DNA from 4 places in the Lactiplantibacillus sp. 3062 genome. Region 1 is predicted to be linked to each of the others. Evidence: predicted binding sites of a transcription regulator. Region 1 holds the regulator's gene; each other region holds the start of a gene.
The links. The regulator Rex, encoded in region 1, represses fermentation and respiration genes when NADH is low (regulators of the CRP and FNR family bind a similar motif). The targets are predictions, from matches to a motif close to TTGTGAANTANTTCACAA.

Region 1 (4,504 bases):
GAGCAGCAGTTGTGGCACTGGTTGAATCCGCTGCACCGGCTTCAGCAGCTTTTTCGGCCGCTTGGCTAGCAGCCGCAGCCGCGATTTCAGCTTGCTCTTGTTTCTTGTCGATGTAGTAGTCGTAATCACCTAAGAAGAGTTCCGTGCCTTCCGGAGAAACCTCTACGACACTCGTGGCGACTTGGTTAATGAAGTAGCGGTCATGTGACACGAACAAAAGGGTGCCGTCAAAGTCGTTGAGGGCGACTTCCAAAACTTCACGGCTATCGATATCCAAGTGGTTAGTTGGTTCATCTAAGATTAAGAAGTTGTCATTTTGCATGGCAAGTTTGGTCAACAGTAACCGGGCTCGTTCTCCACCAGATAGGGCATGAACGGGTTTATCAACATCTTCACCAGTGAAGAGAAAACTGCCCAAAATGGTACGAATGTCTTTTTCAGGAGTGGTGGGATGTTCATCCCAAAGTTCACTGAGGACGGTTTTTTTGTCGTTTAAATTACGTTGCTCTTGATCGTAGTAGCCCGTAACGACGTTGGTGCCAAAAACGGCCTGGCCTTTAATGAATGGAATCTGTCCCAAAATACTCTTTAGGAAAGTCGATTTTCCAATACCGTTCGGTCCAACAATGGCAATAGCTTCATGTTTCTTAATATTCAAGTTGTCGGGTTCCGAAAGAATCTGACCATCATAGCCCACGGCTGCATCTTTGACGGTCAACACAATGTTGCCGCTTTGTTTAGCCGCATGAAAGCCAAAGTGGGCAGTCTTCTCGTCACTATCAGGGCGGTCAAGGCGGTCCATCTTTGCTAACTGCTTACGCCGAGCCTGGGCCCGTTTTGTCGTAGAAGCACGCACGATGTTACGATTAACAAAGTCTTCAAGCTTGCTGATCTCCGCTTGTTGCTTTTCATAATGTTTCCATTGTGCTTGGATTCGAGCCGCTTTTTCTTGCACAAACTGGTCGTAGTTACCAGTGTAGTGCACCATTTCATGGTGTGATAAGTCATAGACTTCGTTAACGACCCGGTCTAAGAAATAACGGTCATGGCTAACGATTAGCAGCGCACCAGAGTAAGACTGGAGATAGCTTTCCAACCAAGTAAGAGTTTCGACGTCCAAGTGGTTCGTCGGTTCGTCAAGGATAAGCAAGTCCCGTTTTTCAAGTAACAACTTGGCCAAGGCCAACTGGGTCTTTTGTCCACCGGATAGTGCCGTCACCGACTTATCGTACACATCGGCGTCGAATTGGAAGCCGTGCAACACGCCCCGAATCTCAGCTTGGTAGCCGTACCCGTTTTTTTGTTGAAATCCAGTTTGAATCTGATCATAGGTTTTCAGGGTCTGTTGATAAGCCTGCTCATCATTCATGATTGCGGGGTCGCTCAATTGATTTTCGAGCTGGTGCATCCGTTTTTCGATGGCATGTAACTCAGCAAAGACACTACTCATTTCTTCCCAAATCGTATTGTTACTATCCAGTCCTTGGTCTTGCGCCAAGTAACCGATTGTTAAGCCCTTGCGCATTGAAATCTGGCCTTCGTCCGGTACCGTTTCGCCGGCAATCATTTTAAGTAAGGTTGATTTTCCGGCCCCGTTTCGACCGACGAGGGCCACCCGAGCGTGTTCTTGAATATCCATTTGTACGTTATCGAACAAGACATCGGCGCCAAAACGCCGCATAACTTGCTGTACTTGTAGTAAAATCACGCTTTATTAAGCTCCTTTCACATTTAATTCGTGACATAATTGTAGCATATTGTAACGGCCTGACCCAATTATTCGGAATAATAAGTAATTATTATTTCACAAAGTCACGCGTTATGCTAGAATAGTGTCAGCAAATTCACAAACTTTTAATTAGGAGGACACGTCCGAATGGCAGAAACAAAAATTCCACGGGCAACGGCAAAACGGTTACCGATTTATTACCGCTATTTAAATATCTTGCTAGATGCAGATAAGAAGCGGGTCTCATCGACCGAGTTGTCCGAGGCGGTTAAAGTAGATTCAGCAACGATTCGGCGAGATTTCTCGTATTTTGGGGCGCTCGGCAAACGAGGGTATGGATACGATGTTGAAACGTTACTTGCATTTTTCAAAAAGATTTTAAATCAAGACACCTTAACGAATGTTGCTTTAATTGGGGTCGGTAATTTGGGCCACGCCCTACTGAACTTTAATTTTCACAAAAACAGTAATGTCCGCATTTCAGCAGCATTTGATGTCAACGAGGCGATTGCCAATACAGTCCAAAGTGGGGTTCCAGTGTACCCAATGACGGAGCTCAAAAAGCAATTGATCGAACAACAGATTGAGATTGCTATCTTAACGGTGCCAACCACGGTTGTTCAGAAAATTACCGATGACTTGGTTGATGCAAACGTCAAAGGAATCATGAACTTTACGCCGTTACGAATCTCCGTTCCTGAGACAGTACGGGTTCAGAACGTTGATTTGACCAACGAATTACAAACATTGATCTACTTCATTGAACATTACGGTCAGCAATTAGGTGACAATGGTAATGACGATGAAAATGAGACTGAAGATTAATAACTCGCTTTATCTTTGAAATTAAATGGCTATAAAAAGGCTTCTCTGAATTATTCAGGGAAGCTTTTTTAACATACTTAGATCACGAATCATTGATTGTAACGTATAAATATTCGGTGAAAATTAACGTTGAAACGCTAGGTTAGCGCTACCTAGTAATGATACTAGTGCAATAAGCCTAATAACGTGGGTAACACGACCGATGCGTTCATCAGGATGTGAGCCGTCATCGATGTTTGAATCCGACCGGTGTGCTGGTATAACCAGCAGAATAATAACCCGATAAAGGCATAGAGGATAAAGTGACCATCCGCATGTGCAAAGCTAAATAACACACTAGAAATCAAGGCCGCCCCAATCTGACCAGTAACCGCACTTAGATTGCCAAAGATAACTTTGCGGAAGACGATTTCTTCCATAATCGGGGCACCGACAATGATGGCTAAGAAGAAAGCGGGATATTGTTGCCCAACAGTTAAGAGGGTGGTCGTGTTGGTTGACGCTGTTGACTGTCCCAGTAAAGCCGTCATTTTTAAAATGATGACTTGACCAATGATGACTAGGACAAGACCGATCAATCCCCAGATGAACGTCATGAACCAGTTACTTGGTTGTTTTTCAACAACGTTTTTTGTCCGCATGCGACTCGCCAACCAGATGAGTAGGATTGCACCGACTAAGTAGTCGACCGTTTGAATCACGAATACTTGGGCCCCTAGCTGATGGAAAGCAGTCACAAGGACGCTCGGTAGTGCGTAAATAATAAAGTAGATGATAAGAATAAAGATTGATTGGCGGCGATTAACCATCAAGTCACGTCCTTTTAAAAGTTTGATTTAAGATTTATTGATACTTCAATAGTATTCATTATAGTCGATTTGACATTCTTTGACTAATAATTGACAAATCACTTGCAATCTTGAATTAAAATGATATAGTTGACAATGTAATTAGCACTTGAGGTTGAGGAGTGCTAAAAAAGAATAAATGGAGGGATTCACGTGTTAAAACCATTAGGAGATCGCGTTATCTTGCAACAACAAGAAGAAGAAGAACAAACAATTGGCGGTATTGTCATTGCCAATAACGCTAAGGAAAAGCCCCAAAGCGGTAAGGTTGTTGCCGTCAATGACGGTCGTGTTTTAGATAACGGGACAAAAGTTGACCCCAGCGTGAAGGTCGGCGATCAAGTATTATTCGATAAGTATGCCGGTACCGAAGTCAAGTATCAAGGTGCTAAGTATTTGGTATTGCACGAAAAAGATATCGTTGCAATCGAAGACTAATCCATTTAAATTGCGCAACTTAAAATAAATTAAATTCATGAGGTGAATAGAGATAATGGCTAAAGAATTAAAGTTCTCTGAAGATGCACGTTCAGCGATGCTAAAAGGTGTCGATCAATTAGCTGACACAGTTAAGTCAACGTTAGGTCCTAAGGGTCGCAACGTTGTTTTGGAACAATCATATGGTTCACCAACAATTACTAATGATGGTGTAACGATTGCTAAGGCGATCGAATTAGACGATCATTTCGAAAACATGGGTGCTAAGTTAGTTTCTGAAGTTGCTTCAAAGACTAATGACATCGCTGGTGATGGGACGACTACTGCAACGGTCTTAACACAATCAATCGTTAATGAAGGTATGAAGAACGTTACGGCCGGTGCTAACCCTGTTGGCATTCGTCGTGGGATTGAAGAAGCTACTAAGACGGCGGTTGACTCATTACACGCTATGGCACACGAAGTTAAGACGCAAGAAGATATTGCGCAAATCGCTTCTGTATCTTCAGCAAGTGAAGAAACTGGTAAATTGATTGCCGAAGCCATGGAAAAAGTTGGTCATGACGGTGTTATCACGATTGAAGAATCACGTGGTGTTGATACTAGCTTAGACGTTGTTGAAGGGATGCAATTCGACCGCGGCTACTTATCACAATACATGGTT
Region 2 (4,504 bases), on a different contig from region 1:
GCATTAGAACTGCCGAGATATTGATCAGCGGCCAGTTTAACATTAGATGCTGTTTCGCCATCAACAAGGTCATTAATTCCGTTGGCTTCGTTGGCGGTGACAGATTCACTATCTACCTTTGGACGAGCAGCGTTTTCACCGGCTAACTTACCAAAGATCAAACATTCGGCTAAATTACCACCACCTTGATAGCAGTTTGCAACGATACCGCCTAATTCACCAGCGCCGAACAAGTGTGGAATAGGTTCGTCATTGACGTTGAGAATTTGGGCATTTTCATTGCGTTGTGGCCCCCCTTGCGTGTTGAGGACGTCATTGGTCGTAGCAATGGCATAGTAAGGGCCATCGTCCAGTTGACGCATCGTTTGCGGATCACGATCAAATTCAAAATCACGTCCCACTTCTGTGTAGTGATTAAAGTCAGTTACCGTCTGTTGTAGATTATTAGCAGGAACTCCCAATTTGGCGGCCAATTGTGCAATCGTTGGCGCGGAAACGAGTTTGGTCATGAATTTCGGATACGGTAACTGACCAGCCTGACTTTCTTCTTGTTTGAAGGCATCGTACTGGGTTTGATCAAAAATTAAGTAGGGGTGCTGATTATTCATTGGGATTAGCCAAGAGCCATGTGTGTAAACGTGTCCGTGACGGTGCTTAGCGTCTTCTTGGAAGTAGCGTGTCCCATCATCAGCGATAACGAAAATACTACCGTTCTTTAATAAAGGCCAGTGTTCAATTTGACGGCCCCGTTCATTGGCGTCTTCTTTGAAGGTGATTCCAGGTAAGATACCGTGAGATTCATAATTGGTCATGTGCCACATTTTGGCATCAACTTCTTGAGCCATTTTGATACCATCACCGCGGTTATAGAGCGTCCCAAGTGGTGTCAGATTATCACTGTGCAAGTAGGTTTGCTTTAACTCAGGATTGTTTTCAAAACCACCCATAGCTAAAACGACGCCATTATTGGCATGGATATTAAGCAGTCGTTCGCCCCGTTTGATTTGGACCCCTTGGATCACTTTAGTATTAGGATCTTGGATCAAATGTTGTGCCCGTGAGTCCAACCAAACGTCAATATTGTCAGCTCGTTCAAGGACTTTTTGCCGGAGTAGTTTCCATAATGCAGCGTCTTTATCACGTTTGTGAACGAGGGCAAAGTCAATCGTATCACTTCCGGCTAGTTCTGGGTATTCCGCCATGGTTTTCTTGATGGCAACGGCATCACCGGGTTTAATATCATGTTTCCAACTAACGGCTTTAATCCCCAGATATTTTTCAAAATATGCTGGAATTTTACTCATACCGCTTAAATAGGCGTTGAGTGTCTTAGTAGGGGTACTGAATGGCGCGCCCAGTGCTTGATAATAAGCGGTTAGTTTATCTAAGCTTTCACCCGTAACGACGTGTTGGGCGGAGTAGCGGGTGTTGCCACCTTCACGGCCAAATGGTGCCGCATCAACTACTAGTACGTGGGCACCATTATCAGCAGCAAAACGAGCCGCTGAAGCACCGGCACCACCAAAGCCTAAAACGATAACGTCGTAGTTACCGTGCCAGTTCACATTGAGCGCGGGCGTGCCGTTGAGTGCCTTAACGTATTTTTCAAAGTTATCGAAGCACCGTTCCAAGAACTTGATAGAAGGGGCATCGGTCATTTGACCATTCTGATCAAAGGCTTTAGCAGCGTAGCTTAACATGTATTCATTGCCAGGGAGTACCTGAGCATCAACTCCGGGCGCATTGAGAATATTGCGTAAGTCACCTTGAGCACGGCACGTCCCCTGTACGCCAAGGGAAGTACCAACTAACATGACCGGTTTATTAGCAAAGGGGTGGAGCTGGTAAGAAAGCCATTCAATAACGTTCTTGAGTGCGGCCGGAATGGCATGATCGTATTCGGGTACCCCGATGATCACCCCATCGGCCTGGCTAATTTTATCATTTAAGGCTTGAACGGTCGCCGGGATATGATTTTGAGTTGGTTCATTAAAAAGGGGAATCCCTGTAATTTCATTAACGTCAATGGTAGCCCGTTGACTAAAATGATGCTTCATAAATTGTAATAATTCACGGTTGTAAGACTGTTGTGCCGCCGTACCAATCAAGGCAATATATTTCATAATTAACATTCCTTTATTAGTTTTTTAGTTGGATAAGTACACGGATTGTTTACGCTTTCAATATAAATAGTTACCTAGAAAAAACAACCGTTAATTTTAACGAAGCCAACAGAATGCTATTGTGACAAGGATAACAAGCTGTGATTAATTTGACGGGTTGTCGAAACTTTAGTGAGAATTAAGCAAGTGGCAAACTTTATTTTAGCTTTTTATAAATTCTATTTATAAAAGTGTCCGATAAAAGGCACTAGTCGCTATGATAATTTCAGGTATTTTTAATCGCAAACAGGTCCCTGTAGGCTGTATATAACGGGTTTTATTGCGACACCTCAAGCAACTACAACTAAATTTAAATTGACAGACTTATAAATTAAGTTATGGTGATATTGAAAAACGGCAAACAACCGTTAATGGCAAGATATGTGAAAATCTTAACAATTATATGAAGATTAGGAGGAAGTGCAGATGTTGAGTGAAATAAAATGGAAGGGCTTTCTGTTACCGCTAATTTTTGGAATTGGGTTATGGCTAGTTACGCCACTACGACCAGTAGCAATTAGTATTATGGCGTGGCACTTATTTGCAATTTTTGTGGCAACGATTATTGCTTGTATTACCAAGCCATTACCGATGATGGCCGTCACGCTGATTGGGATTGTTGTCGCGACGTTAACGGGTGTTTTTACGATGGACGAAGTCGCTACTGGTTTTGGTAATTCGACGGCGTGGATGGTTGCCATGTGCATGTTCATGGCTGCTGGTTTTATTAAATCAGGACTTGGCAAGCGGATCGCCTATCTGTTTGTCAGTTTATTTGGCAAGCGCACGCTGAGCTTAGCATACGCCTTATCCTTTGTTGATGCCGTATTGGCGATTGGTATTCCTAGCAATAATGCGCGGGTCAACGGGATTATGTATCCCATTATTGATAATCTTTCTCGTGAAATGGGATCTGATCCGAAACAGGGCACACAGCGAAAATTAGGCTCATTTCTAGTTTTTAATGAATATGAAGTTAATAATATTACATCAGGCTTGTTTTTGACCGGTTTAGCTGGCAACATGGTGGCTATTGGTTTAGCTAAGATGCAGGGAATCACGGTAACTTGGATGCAATGGTTTATGGCTGCTTGTGTCCCAGGTATTTTATCGCTACTAATTATTCCATGGGTACTATATAAAGTCTATCCCCCTGAGGTGAAACAAACGCCAGACGCGCACCGCTGGGCAACGACGCGTTTGGCCGCACTTGGAAAAATGACAGCTAGTGAAAAAATTATGTCAATTACCTTTATTTTAGCGATTGTTTTATGGTTGATCGGGACTAAAATTGGCATCGATGCGACCGAAGTAAGTTTTATTGCAGTTGTTATTTTGCTGATTACGGGCGTGTTAACGACTAACGATTTGCTCAATGAACATTTTGCTTGGAATATTTTAGTCTGGTTATCGATCATCATGATGATGTCTAAGAAGCTAATGACACTAGGCTTTTTCCCATGGTTTTCCAAAACGTTAGGTCATTTACTGAATGGTATGAACTGGATTAGCGTGCTCATTATCCTGTTTTTAGCTTATTTTTACTTACATTACATGTTTCCGAGTGTTTCAACACAGATTTCGGCGTTATATGCTGGCTTTTTATCCATCGCCATTGGTGCCGGTGTTCCCCATGTTTTAGCGGCGTTACTATTGGCATTTGCTGGTTCAATCAACTTGTCAACGACGCCGTACTCGGCCGGGCCCGCGGCATTATTGTCAAGTACAGGCTATGTGACTAGTGCGGAGTGGTGGCGATTGAGTGCAATTATTGGGGTTATTTTTAACGTCATCTGGTTAGGTGGGGGCTTGCTGTGGACCAAGTTATTAGGCTTTTGGTAAGACTAACTGAGCAATATAGATGCGGTAAGTCGTGATTGATCCTGACCACGATTTGCCGCATCTTTCGTGTTAAAATTAGGTATTAAATAGATTGAATGGGGGCGTTGACGTGAATGAACGCGATTTAAAGTACTTCTGTTCATTAGTTGAGACGGGAAATTACACGGCCACGGCGACCAAGTTTCACGTCACACAACCGGCTATTTCTGCAGCTTTACGACGATTGGAAGAAGAATACCAAGCAGTATTACTAACGCAGGCCAACCATCGGGCCCAACTAGTAACGACGGCAGCGGGGCGGACCTTGTATATTAAGTCTAAGCAACTCTTAAAAGACGTTGCGCAGATGGCACTGGAAGTTCATCACGCTAATGAGCAGCAAGTTCGGCTCGGATTTTCCAATGTTGCGGGTGGTATTTGGCTTCCCCGGGTGATAAAAAAATTTATCTCAGTTGATTTATTAGACCAGGTCACAACGACCGTTGCTGATTCAGAACAAT
Region 3 (4,504 bases), 180 kb from region 1:
ATTAAATCGATTTACTACTCTTTCAACGAAAACTACCACTTAGCGAACCGGTTATCAGCAACTAAGGAAGAATTAATCAAGATTTTGAATCGCAAGGTTGAATCGGAGATGCGTTCCAAGTGGGTCGAAGAAGCGGTTCAAGACTTATCACGCGAAGAGATCAATCAATTATATGGCAATCAGCCGCGGGAATTTAAGAATGGCGATAAAGAGTTTAAATTCTTAGCACGTAAAATTGTGATGCAACGCTTAGGAAAAGCCCGGACGCAAATCGTGCGTAACCGTTTCTTGAGCATCAACATGCAGTACGCGCATTTCTTACGCGAAGTACCGAAGATCATCAAGTTGGCTGATCACGGTATCTCAGCTGCTGACTGGGATGCTACGGTTGAACGGAAACTAGCCGAGATTAAGGAACGTCATATCTCGTTAACAACGGTCTCAGCTTACATGTACCTGCATGACCTAATGACCGGAAAGCACGGGCAGCGTGACATCCGGTTTGTCTTCTTGGATGAAATTCAAGATTACAATGCCTTTCAGTTAGCTTTCTTGAAGTTTAGCTTCCCCCAAGCTCGCTTCACAATGCTCGGTGACTTGAACCAGGCGATTTTTACCAAGGAAAACAGCCATTCGCTGATCAATGAATTGGCCACGTTATTTGACCCTGAAAAGACGCGGGTCGTGCAATTGACTAAATCGTACCGGTCAACGCAACAGATTACTGATTTCACCAAGGAAATTTTAGTCAATGGTGAAGCCGTCACGGCTTTTGATCGTCAGGGCGACTTGCCAAATGTTGTTGTGACGCCTAACTTTGAAGCGGGGGTTGATCAAGTCGTTGATCAGCTAGCGATGAACGATTCTGAACGTGATACGACGGCAATTATCGGGAAATCCTTAGCAGAATGCGAGGCGCTCACGAAGGCCCTGAAAGCTCGTGGTGAGCAGGTTACGTTGATTCAAACTGAAAATCAACGCTTGGCTCCCGGTGTCATTGTAGTCCCGTCTTTCTTAGCAAAAGGGTTGGAGTTTGACGCGGTCATCGTGTGGAACGCTAATCAGGAAAATTACCAACGTGAAGATGAACGGCAACTATTATATACAATCTGTTCACGGGCCATGCACGAGTTAACGTTAGTCGCGGTGGGTAGCTTGTCACCGTTACTAGCGCGGGTGAACCACGCCTTGTATACATTAAATGAAGCAAAAGTTTAAGTCAGTTTAAGACAGTGAGTACCGCTCCATTCACCTGGAGTGGTATTTTTTTAGTTTTACTTGTGAAGGAAATCTTAAGGTGTGTCAGGATGATCAGTGGTGGAACAGTTGGGGAAGTGTGTCGGAATAGCTGAGAAAACGCTATCATAGCGATGGAATAAGCGTTAAAATTAACTCATCAAGTGCAGTAGTCGGTGAGAGACAATGGCCTTAATACTGACTAGGCACACAATATCGTGAAAATACTAACAACTAGTTAGAACGGTTGTTAGTGACCTGAGGAGGAAACGACGATGTCAATCACTGAAATGTTAGGTATTCAATATCCCATTTTTTCTGGTGCCATGATGCGAATTGCGACCCATGAATTAGTCGGGGCGGTTTCGGAAGCCGGGGGACTCGGTGTTTTAGGTTCAGCGGGGTTATCTGCCGAACAGTTGCGAGCAGAGATCCAAGCAACCCGCAAGCTGACGGATAAGCCGTTTGGTGTCAATTTAATGTTACAGATGAAGAACTGTCCAGAACTGGCCCAAGTCATCATTGATGAGGGGGTCAAGGTCGTGACGACTGGTGCGGGTAACCCGACTTCATATATTCCGCCGCTACACGCGGCCGGTATTAAAGTGATTCCAGTGATTGCTTCGGTCCACCATGCCCATAAGATGGTGGCGGCCGGTGCGGATGCGGTGGTTGCTGAAGGTCAAGAATCAGGCGGACATATCGGTCAAACGTCAACGATGGCATTATTACCTCAAGTCGTGGACGCTGTTGATATTCCGGTGATTGGTGCTGGTGGTGTCGGTGATGGCCGCTCGATTGCGGCGATGTTTGCGCTGGGCGCCCAGGGTGTGCAGTGTGGCACGATCTTTTTGACAGCTGAGGAGTGCCCGGTTCCAGCTAGTTATAAGCAACGGGTATTGGCTGCCAGTGACACGGATACAATCGTGACTGGCCGCAGCCAGCGCGATCCGGTACGGGCGCTAGTTAACCCGATGTTGGCGCAATACTTGCAATTGGAGCAAACTAACGCGCCGGTAGCAGAATTACACGCGTTAGCGGACGGTTCATTTGCGAAAGCCGTTGAAGATGGCGATATGGAACATGGTACGCCCATGGCTGGCGAAGTGGCGGGGATGATGACGACAATTCGGCCAGTCAAGGAAATTATTACGACGTTATTTGGTCAGGCTCGTGAGGTCGCGGCACAACTGAAAATCGAATAAGATACAGTAGCATAGCTCGGTACTAGGTCAGCGTTAACTAGTATCGAGCTATTAATGGTTATTGGCTATCAATTAGGAATCCGGTTAATTTGAATTTTAATCAGCGTTTGATAAGGGTTTCATGTTATAATCAACCCATTAATTTAGTAATGGTGGCAGACAGAAATCATGGAAGATCAGATGAACTATTATCGCTTCTCACGTGAACAGTGGAAGCAATTTTATCGTAACAATCAGCATCAAGTACCATTGACCGCAGCCAATTTGCACGAAATTGAGGCGTTTAATGACCGGATTAGTCTCGACGATGTCCGTGATATTTATATGCCGTTTGCGCATTTGTTGCAGGCCAAGTATGAACACTACTTGTCATGGCGGGAAACGGAGTCCGTTTTTTTACACCGCCAGAACCGCCAATCACCCTTTATTATTGGAGTGTCTGGAAGTGTGGCAGTTGGCAAGACCACCACAGCACGGTTATTAGAGATTCTATTTAAATATTTATATCCAGACCGGCGGACGCAATTGATTACGACGGATGGTTTCTTATACCCGAATGCCGAGCTCAAAAAGATGCAATTGATGGAACGTAAAGGGTTTCCGGAAAGCTATGATATGACGCGGCTGATCCAATTCTTGAACGATGTGAAGAGCGGAAAGCCGTTAGCGAAGGCCCCGGTATACTCTCATCAGACTTATGATATTGTGCCAAACCGCTTTGACGTGATCACGCATCCTGACATTTTGATTATTGAAGGGATTAACGTGTTGCAATTGCCAAGCAATCAGGCGATCTACATTAGTGATTTTACGGACTTCTCAGTGTATGTGGATGCGGATGCCGATTTAATTGAAGATTGGTACTTAGAACGCTTCAAGGCCCTGATGAAAACGGCTTTCCAGGATCCGACGAATTATTTCTATCCTTGGGCGATCGGTGATCCGAAGGACGCGATGGCGATGGCCGAGCGTGTTTGGGAAGAGGTTAACTTGAAAAACTTGAATGATTATATCTTGCCAACCCGTAATCGTGCGGATTTAATTTTGCACAAAGTTGCGCATCATGTGATTGATGCCGTGTATTTCCGCAAATATTAGCACCTAAGAAATTTCTCATACTGGTTGACCGAACGTTTAGAAATCAGTATGATAGACCTATTGAGCATTAATTAATCCAAAGGAGTGAACAACTTGGCAAAAACGGATACCGCGTCTTTCGATTCCATTTTGGTATTGGATTTCGGTAGTCAGTATAATCAATTGATTACCCGGCGCATTCGTGATTTCGGCGTTTATTCGGAACTACTTCCGAACACGATCACCGCTGAAGAAATCAAGGCCCGTCACCCGAAAGGTATTATCTTTTCTGGTGGCCCCAACAGTGTTTACGATGATGGCGCCTTTCGGGTTGACCCGGAGATTTTCAAGTTGGGCTTACCAATCTTGGGGATTTGTTACGGCATGCAACTGATGACCTACACGCTTGCGGGCGGGAAGGTCGAATCAGCTGATAACCGTGAATACGGCAAGGCGAACATTGACGTGACGAGTGACTCGGCGACCCTATTTAAGGACACGCCAGCTGAACAGTCAGTGTGGATGAGTCATGGTGACTTGGTTACTCAAGCACCTGATGGTTTTGACGTGGTGGCCACTTCTAAGAACTGCCCGATTGCGGCAATTCAAGATGTTGACCGGAAGTTATATGGGATTCAATTCCATGCTGAAGTTCGGAATACGGACTACGGTAATGATATTCTACGGCACTTTGCATTTGACGTTTGCCAAGCTGAAGCTAACTGGTCAATGGATGATTTCATTGATATGCAGATTGAAAAGATCCGCGCTGAAGTTGGCGACAAAAAGGTCTTACTGGGACTTTCCGGTGGGGTTGATTCCAGTGTCGTCGGTGTGTTATTGCACAAGGCCATTGGCACGCAATTAACAAGTATTTTCGTTGACCATGGTTTGTTACGGAAGGGCGAAGCTGATCAAGTTATGGCGAGCCTAGAAGGTAAGTTCGGCTTGAACATCATCAAAGTTGATGCTAAGGACCGCTTCTT
Region 4 (4,504 bases), on a different contig from region 1:
TAGGAATTGCCTCTTCAATAATGGGACAGTATAAAACTGAGTTTGCAAAGGCGTGGGGCGCATCCACGCTGGCTAACGGAACCATTGATGTTAGTATGGTAGTTTCTGTCATTGCTGCCTATGGTCTGGGACGGCTGATTGCTTACCCATTTGCTGGTCCAGTCTCTGATAGGATTGGGCGTCGTATCAGTGGTTTCATTGGAATTGCGTTGTACGCCGTATTCTTTTTTGGGATGATCACAGTTCACAGCATGTGGTGGGCGTATGCTATTGGTATTATTAACGGGATTGCTAATTCGTTCTTGGATACTTGTGTGTCACCAAGTGTGATGGAAATCTTTCCTAAATCGGCCTCAATTGCAAATCTATTTACAAAGTTTGCCATAACGGTTGCTCAGTTTGTATTGCCGTTCGTTATTGGTTTGGTTGCTAGTGCTCAAATGTCATATCGAGTCATTTTTATCGGGTGTGGAATTTTAATGATTGCTGATGCAATCTTAGTTCTGGTTTTACCATTTCCTAAGCAAGATAAAGCAACTGCTGAGGCTAAAACGACTACTGACAAACCGAAGCATCGTTTCACACCAGCTGCGATTGCATCAATTTTAATTGGTTTTACTAGTTCAGCGACGTTTATGATTTGGTTGAATTGCAATCAAGAGCTAGGAGCTAGTTACGGAATCAAAGACCCCAGTATCCTGCAATCATTTTATGCGGTTGGTGCAACGGTAGCGGTCTTATTAACTGCTCAGTTTATCCATATGGGGCTGAAAGAGACGACCGTATTAGTACTATATCCAAGTATTTCAATCGTCATGTTAATGTTATGTTATTTCATTAATAATCCAGTCATTCTCTATATTGGTAGTTTTGTTATTGGTTACGCTGCTGCTGGTGGGGTACTACAATTGGCGACCTCTACGACCATTGGTTTCTTTCCAGATAGTAAAGGTCTAGCGACATCCCTTGTAATGATTGCCTCAAGCGTGGCTAATTATGCTGTATTATCAGCTGCGGCATACTTGACAAAAGTTACCGGTGCTGATGCGCCACGGATGATAATTCTAATGAACATTGTGATTACGTTAATTGGGGTTGGTTTAGCATTGATTGTGAAACATGGTGGTCGGTCAACACGTACGTCGGCTGCTTCCGGTGTTGAAAGTTAATTAAAAATTGCGCCTTCAATAAAGGCGCAATTTTTAGATTGATCGTTCTTGATTAGTGTAATGTTGCCAACAATAACTGCGAATAAACTCTTGGAAACGGTGGACGGCAGGTGTAATAAAACCACTGCGACGAACGACTAAGTAAATTTGATGTTGTAATGGCTGATCAGCTAAGTGTTTGATTTGAACACGCTCGGGATTTAAAAGTGGTAAGTAGGGCATTAACGCAACACCCATATTGTAACGAACAAACCCAGCCATAGTATGATCTTCTTCTACTTCATAAGCTACCTTGGGCTGAACGTGGGCTGCTGATAGGATTTGGTCGATTAATGGTCGCAAGCCGCTATTCTGTGAAAATAAGATCATTGGATAAGGTGCTAGGTCTTCAACGTGTAGCGGATTTTTTTGTACCGCGGGATGATCATTTGGAACAACTGCAACAATTTCTTGTTGAACTAGTGGGATAAAGTCAAAGAGATGGGCAGTTAGCTGCTCACCCAGTCTATCGACGTTAGAGGCTAGAACGATGTCGTATTTTTCATCGGCTAGTGCTTGCAGGAGCACACCGGAGTTTCCTTGACCAAGCTCAAAAGTAATTGCTTGATTTTCGCTTTGATTTTTGAAATGGGACAGTAACTCAGGAACTAGTTGCTGTCCAAGGGTGTAGGTAAATCCTAATTTAACATGACCGGTATCTGGATCCATAAGTTGTTTGACGAGTTCGTTGCCTTGTGATAAATCATTTAAAGTAGCAGTGACGTATTTCAAATAAACACCGCCAATTGATGTTAACTTGATATTACGGCCATCTGCTTCAAAAAGTGGAACACCCAATTCGTGTTCGAGTTTTTTGATGGCATAACTCAACGAAGGCTGTGAGATACCTAAGTTTTCGGCAGCCTTTGCCATATGTTGTGTTCGAGCTAGCTCTTTGAAAAAAACTAAATGTCTTAAATTCATGAGGAATGCTCCTTTACTCATAGATAACTTTGATGATTTAAACAACTCATCCATATTTATTATATTAAACTAATTTGCTAACATAACAAGTGAATTGAGTAACAAACAGACAAAAATAATATTTAGGAGTGGTTTTTCATGGCAGAACGAATTGATGGGCATACTTTACTGATTGGTTTAATGGCGTATCCAATTCGTCATTCAATGTCCCCAACTATGCATAACAATGCTTTTGCTAAATTAGGACTAAATTACGCTTACTTAGCATTTGAAGTGACGAATGAAACGCTGCCAAGTGCAATTGAGTCAATCAGAACACTTGATATGCGTGGCTCCAATATTTCAATGCCAAACAAGCAAAAAGTGATTCCATTGCTTGATAAGCTTGATCCAGCAGCTAAAATGGTGGGTGCGGTTAATACAATTGTTAATGATGATGGTGTTTTAACAGGTTATACGACTGATGGCATCGGATTTATGAAAGCGCTCGCGGATGAAGGCTTGGATATTCGCGAACATAAAATGACGCTAGCTGGTGCTGGTGGTGCCGGGACTGCGATCGCAGTGCAGGCTGCATTGGATGGTGTCAAAGAAATATCTATTTTTAATATGCACGATGCAACATGGGCAAATGCCGAACGGAACGTTAAACTAATTAATGAGCAGACCGACTGTCACGCCACTTTACACTCATTAGAAGATCGTGATGATTTCAAACGGGAAATCCAAAGCTCTTATATCTATACTGATTCGACAGGTGTTGGAATGAAACCACTTGAAGATAAGACGCTTGTGGACGATCCTAGTTGGTTCAGCTCAGACCAAATTGTGTTTGATACAGTATATGCACCACGAACGACTAAATTAATGAAGGTAGCTCGTCAAGCAGGATTGAAGCATGTTTACAATGGTTTAGGTATGATGCTTGAACAAGGTGCAGCAGCCTTTAAGCTGTGGACTGGCGAAGACATGCCAGTTGATTACATTCATCAGATTCTGTTTAGTGATGATCAGGATAAATAATTGATGACAGGAGGCAAGTTAAGATGCAACCAGCGATAAAGCTACGAAATATTGAACTTGGTAGTGGTCGACCTAAGTTGGCAGTGCCTATCACAGGAACGACGATTAATGATATTTTAGCAGCGACGACACCGATTTTAGCTGCACAGCCAGATGTCGTTGAATGGCGAATTGATTTTTTCAAGGATGTAATTAATCCAGAAAAGTTGAAATCGGCCGGTCAGCAACTTCGTCAGGCTTTAGGTGATATTGCCTTATTAACTACTTTCCGAACTAAAGGTGAAGGCGGCGAATTAGCACTATCAGATACTGAGTATTTTAAACTGTGTGAGACGGTCTTAGATGGTGGGTTCACGGATGCCTTAGATGTTGAGCGTTACCATGACGAACAAGCTGTTAAACAAATTGTTGCAGCAGCTCATGAGCATCAAGTAGTTGTGATCATGAGTAATCATGATTTTGATAAAACGCCGGCGGTTGCTGAGATCGTTAAGCACCTTACTAGTATGGTCGATTATGGTGCTGACGTTGCTAAGATGGCTGTGATGCCACAATCGGTGGAGGATGTCTTAACATTACTGACAGCGACTAATATTGCACGCCAAACACTACCACAGCCAGTAATCACAATGTCGATGGGTGACTTAGGAAAAGTGTCACGGCTTGCTGGTGAAGTGTTCGGCTCTTGTTTATCATTTGCAACGGTCGGGGCGGCTTCGGCACCTGGGCAAATTGCACTTGAAAATTTACGGCCGGAATTGGAAGATCTGAAGTTAAATTAAAGCATAACTGAAAGAAATCGTGAGGTCAGAGTGATGATTGGGACACAAAAAAAGTATGTTTCACAATTTACGATGATGGGAACCGTCATCTCGCTGACATTATTTGAGCCGAATCAGTTAGCGGTCGAAGCGGTCTATGATTACTTGCAGCGGATGGATGGTGTCTTTTCTGTCAATCGTGCCGATTCAGAATTAGCTGCGATCAATCAATATGCCGGTATTCATCCAGTTTTGGTTAGCACTGAATGCTTTCAACTAGTGTCGGATGCTATTAAGTACACAAAGCAATATGCGGATAGTTTTAATGTGCTAATTGGACCGTTGGTTAAACTTTGGAAGATTGGTTTTGGTGGGCATCAAGTACCAGCGGCCAAGGGAATTAGCCAACGATTAGCCTTATTAGATACGCACGAAGTTATCCTAGATGAAGCCCAATCGAGTATCTACTTGCGTCAATCTGGCATGCAATTAGATCTTGGTGCGATTGCCAAGGGGTATTTTGCCGATCAGGTCGTTAAGCAGTTACAGCAGGCTGGCATTACCAGCGCTATTGTTAATCTTGGTGGT

Region 2: a site for Rex is predicted at 2,243-2,260, ahead of ACWQAU_RS01995 (FAD-binding protein). Genes of this name have one in related genera too.
Region 3: a site for Rex is predicted at 1,453-1,470, ahead of ACWQAU_RS06460 (nitronate monooxygenase). Genes of this name have one in related genera too.
Region 4: a site for Rex is predicted at 2,220-2,237, ahead of ACWQAU_RS02690 (shikimate dehydrogenase). Genes of this name have one in related genera too.

Annotation. Positions count from the first base shown of each region.
Region 1 is NZ_JBVAYE010000003.1:270,687-275,190, reverse strand. Features, by position in the region: gene ACWQAU_RS07265 (ABC-F family ATP-binding cassette domain-containing protein) at 1-1,708, opposite strand, end outside; gene ACWQAU_RS07260 (redox-sensing transcriptional repressor Rex) at 1,877-2,554, shown strand; gene ACWQAU_RS07255 (CPBP family intramembrane glutamic endopeptidase) at 2,719-3,363, opposite strand; gene groES (co-chaperone GroES) at 3,556-3,840, shown strand; gene groL (chaperonin GroEL) at 3,896-4,504, shown strand, end outside.
Region 2 is NZ_JBVAYE010000001.1:430,818-435,321, reverse strand. Features, by position in the region: gene ACWQAU_RS01995 (FAD-binding protein) at 1-2,123, opposite strand, end outside; gene ACWQAU_RS01990 (DASS family sodium-coupled anion symporter) at 2,589-4,004, shown strand; gene ACWQAU_RS01985 (LysR family transcriptional regulator) at 4,114-4,504, shown strand, end outside.
Region 3 is NZ_JBVAYE010000003.1:86,777-91,280, reverse strand. Features, by position in the region: gene helD (RNA polymerase recycling motor HelD) at 1-1,218, shown strand, start outside; gene ACWQAU_RS06460 (nitronate monooxygenase) at 1,512-2,441, shown strand; gene coaA (type I pantothenate kinase) at 2,610-3,539, shown strand; gene guaA (glutamine-hydrolyzing GMP synthase) at 3,633-4,504, shown strand, end outside.
Region 4 is NZ_JBVAYE010000001.1:594,656-599,159, forward strand. Features, by position in the region: gene ACWQAU_RS02680 (MFS transporter) at 1-1,169, shown strand, start outside; gene ACWQAU_RS02685 (LysR family transcriptional regulator) at 1,203-2,132, opposite strand; gene ACWQAU_RS02690 (shikimate dehydrogenase) at 2,271-3,155, shown strand; gene aroD (type I 3-dehydroquinate dehydratase) at 3,179-3,937, shown strand; gene ACWQAU_RS02700 (FAD:protein FMN transferase) at 3,971-4,504, shown strand, end outside.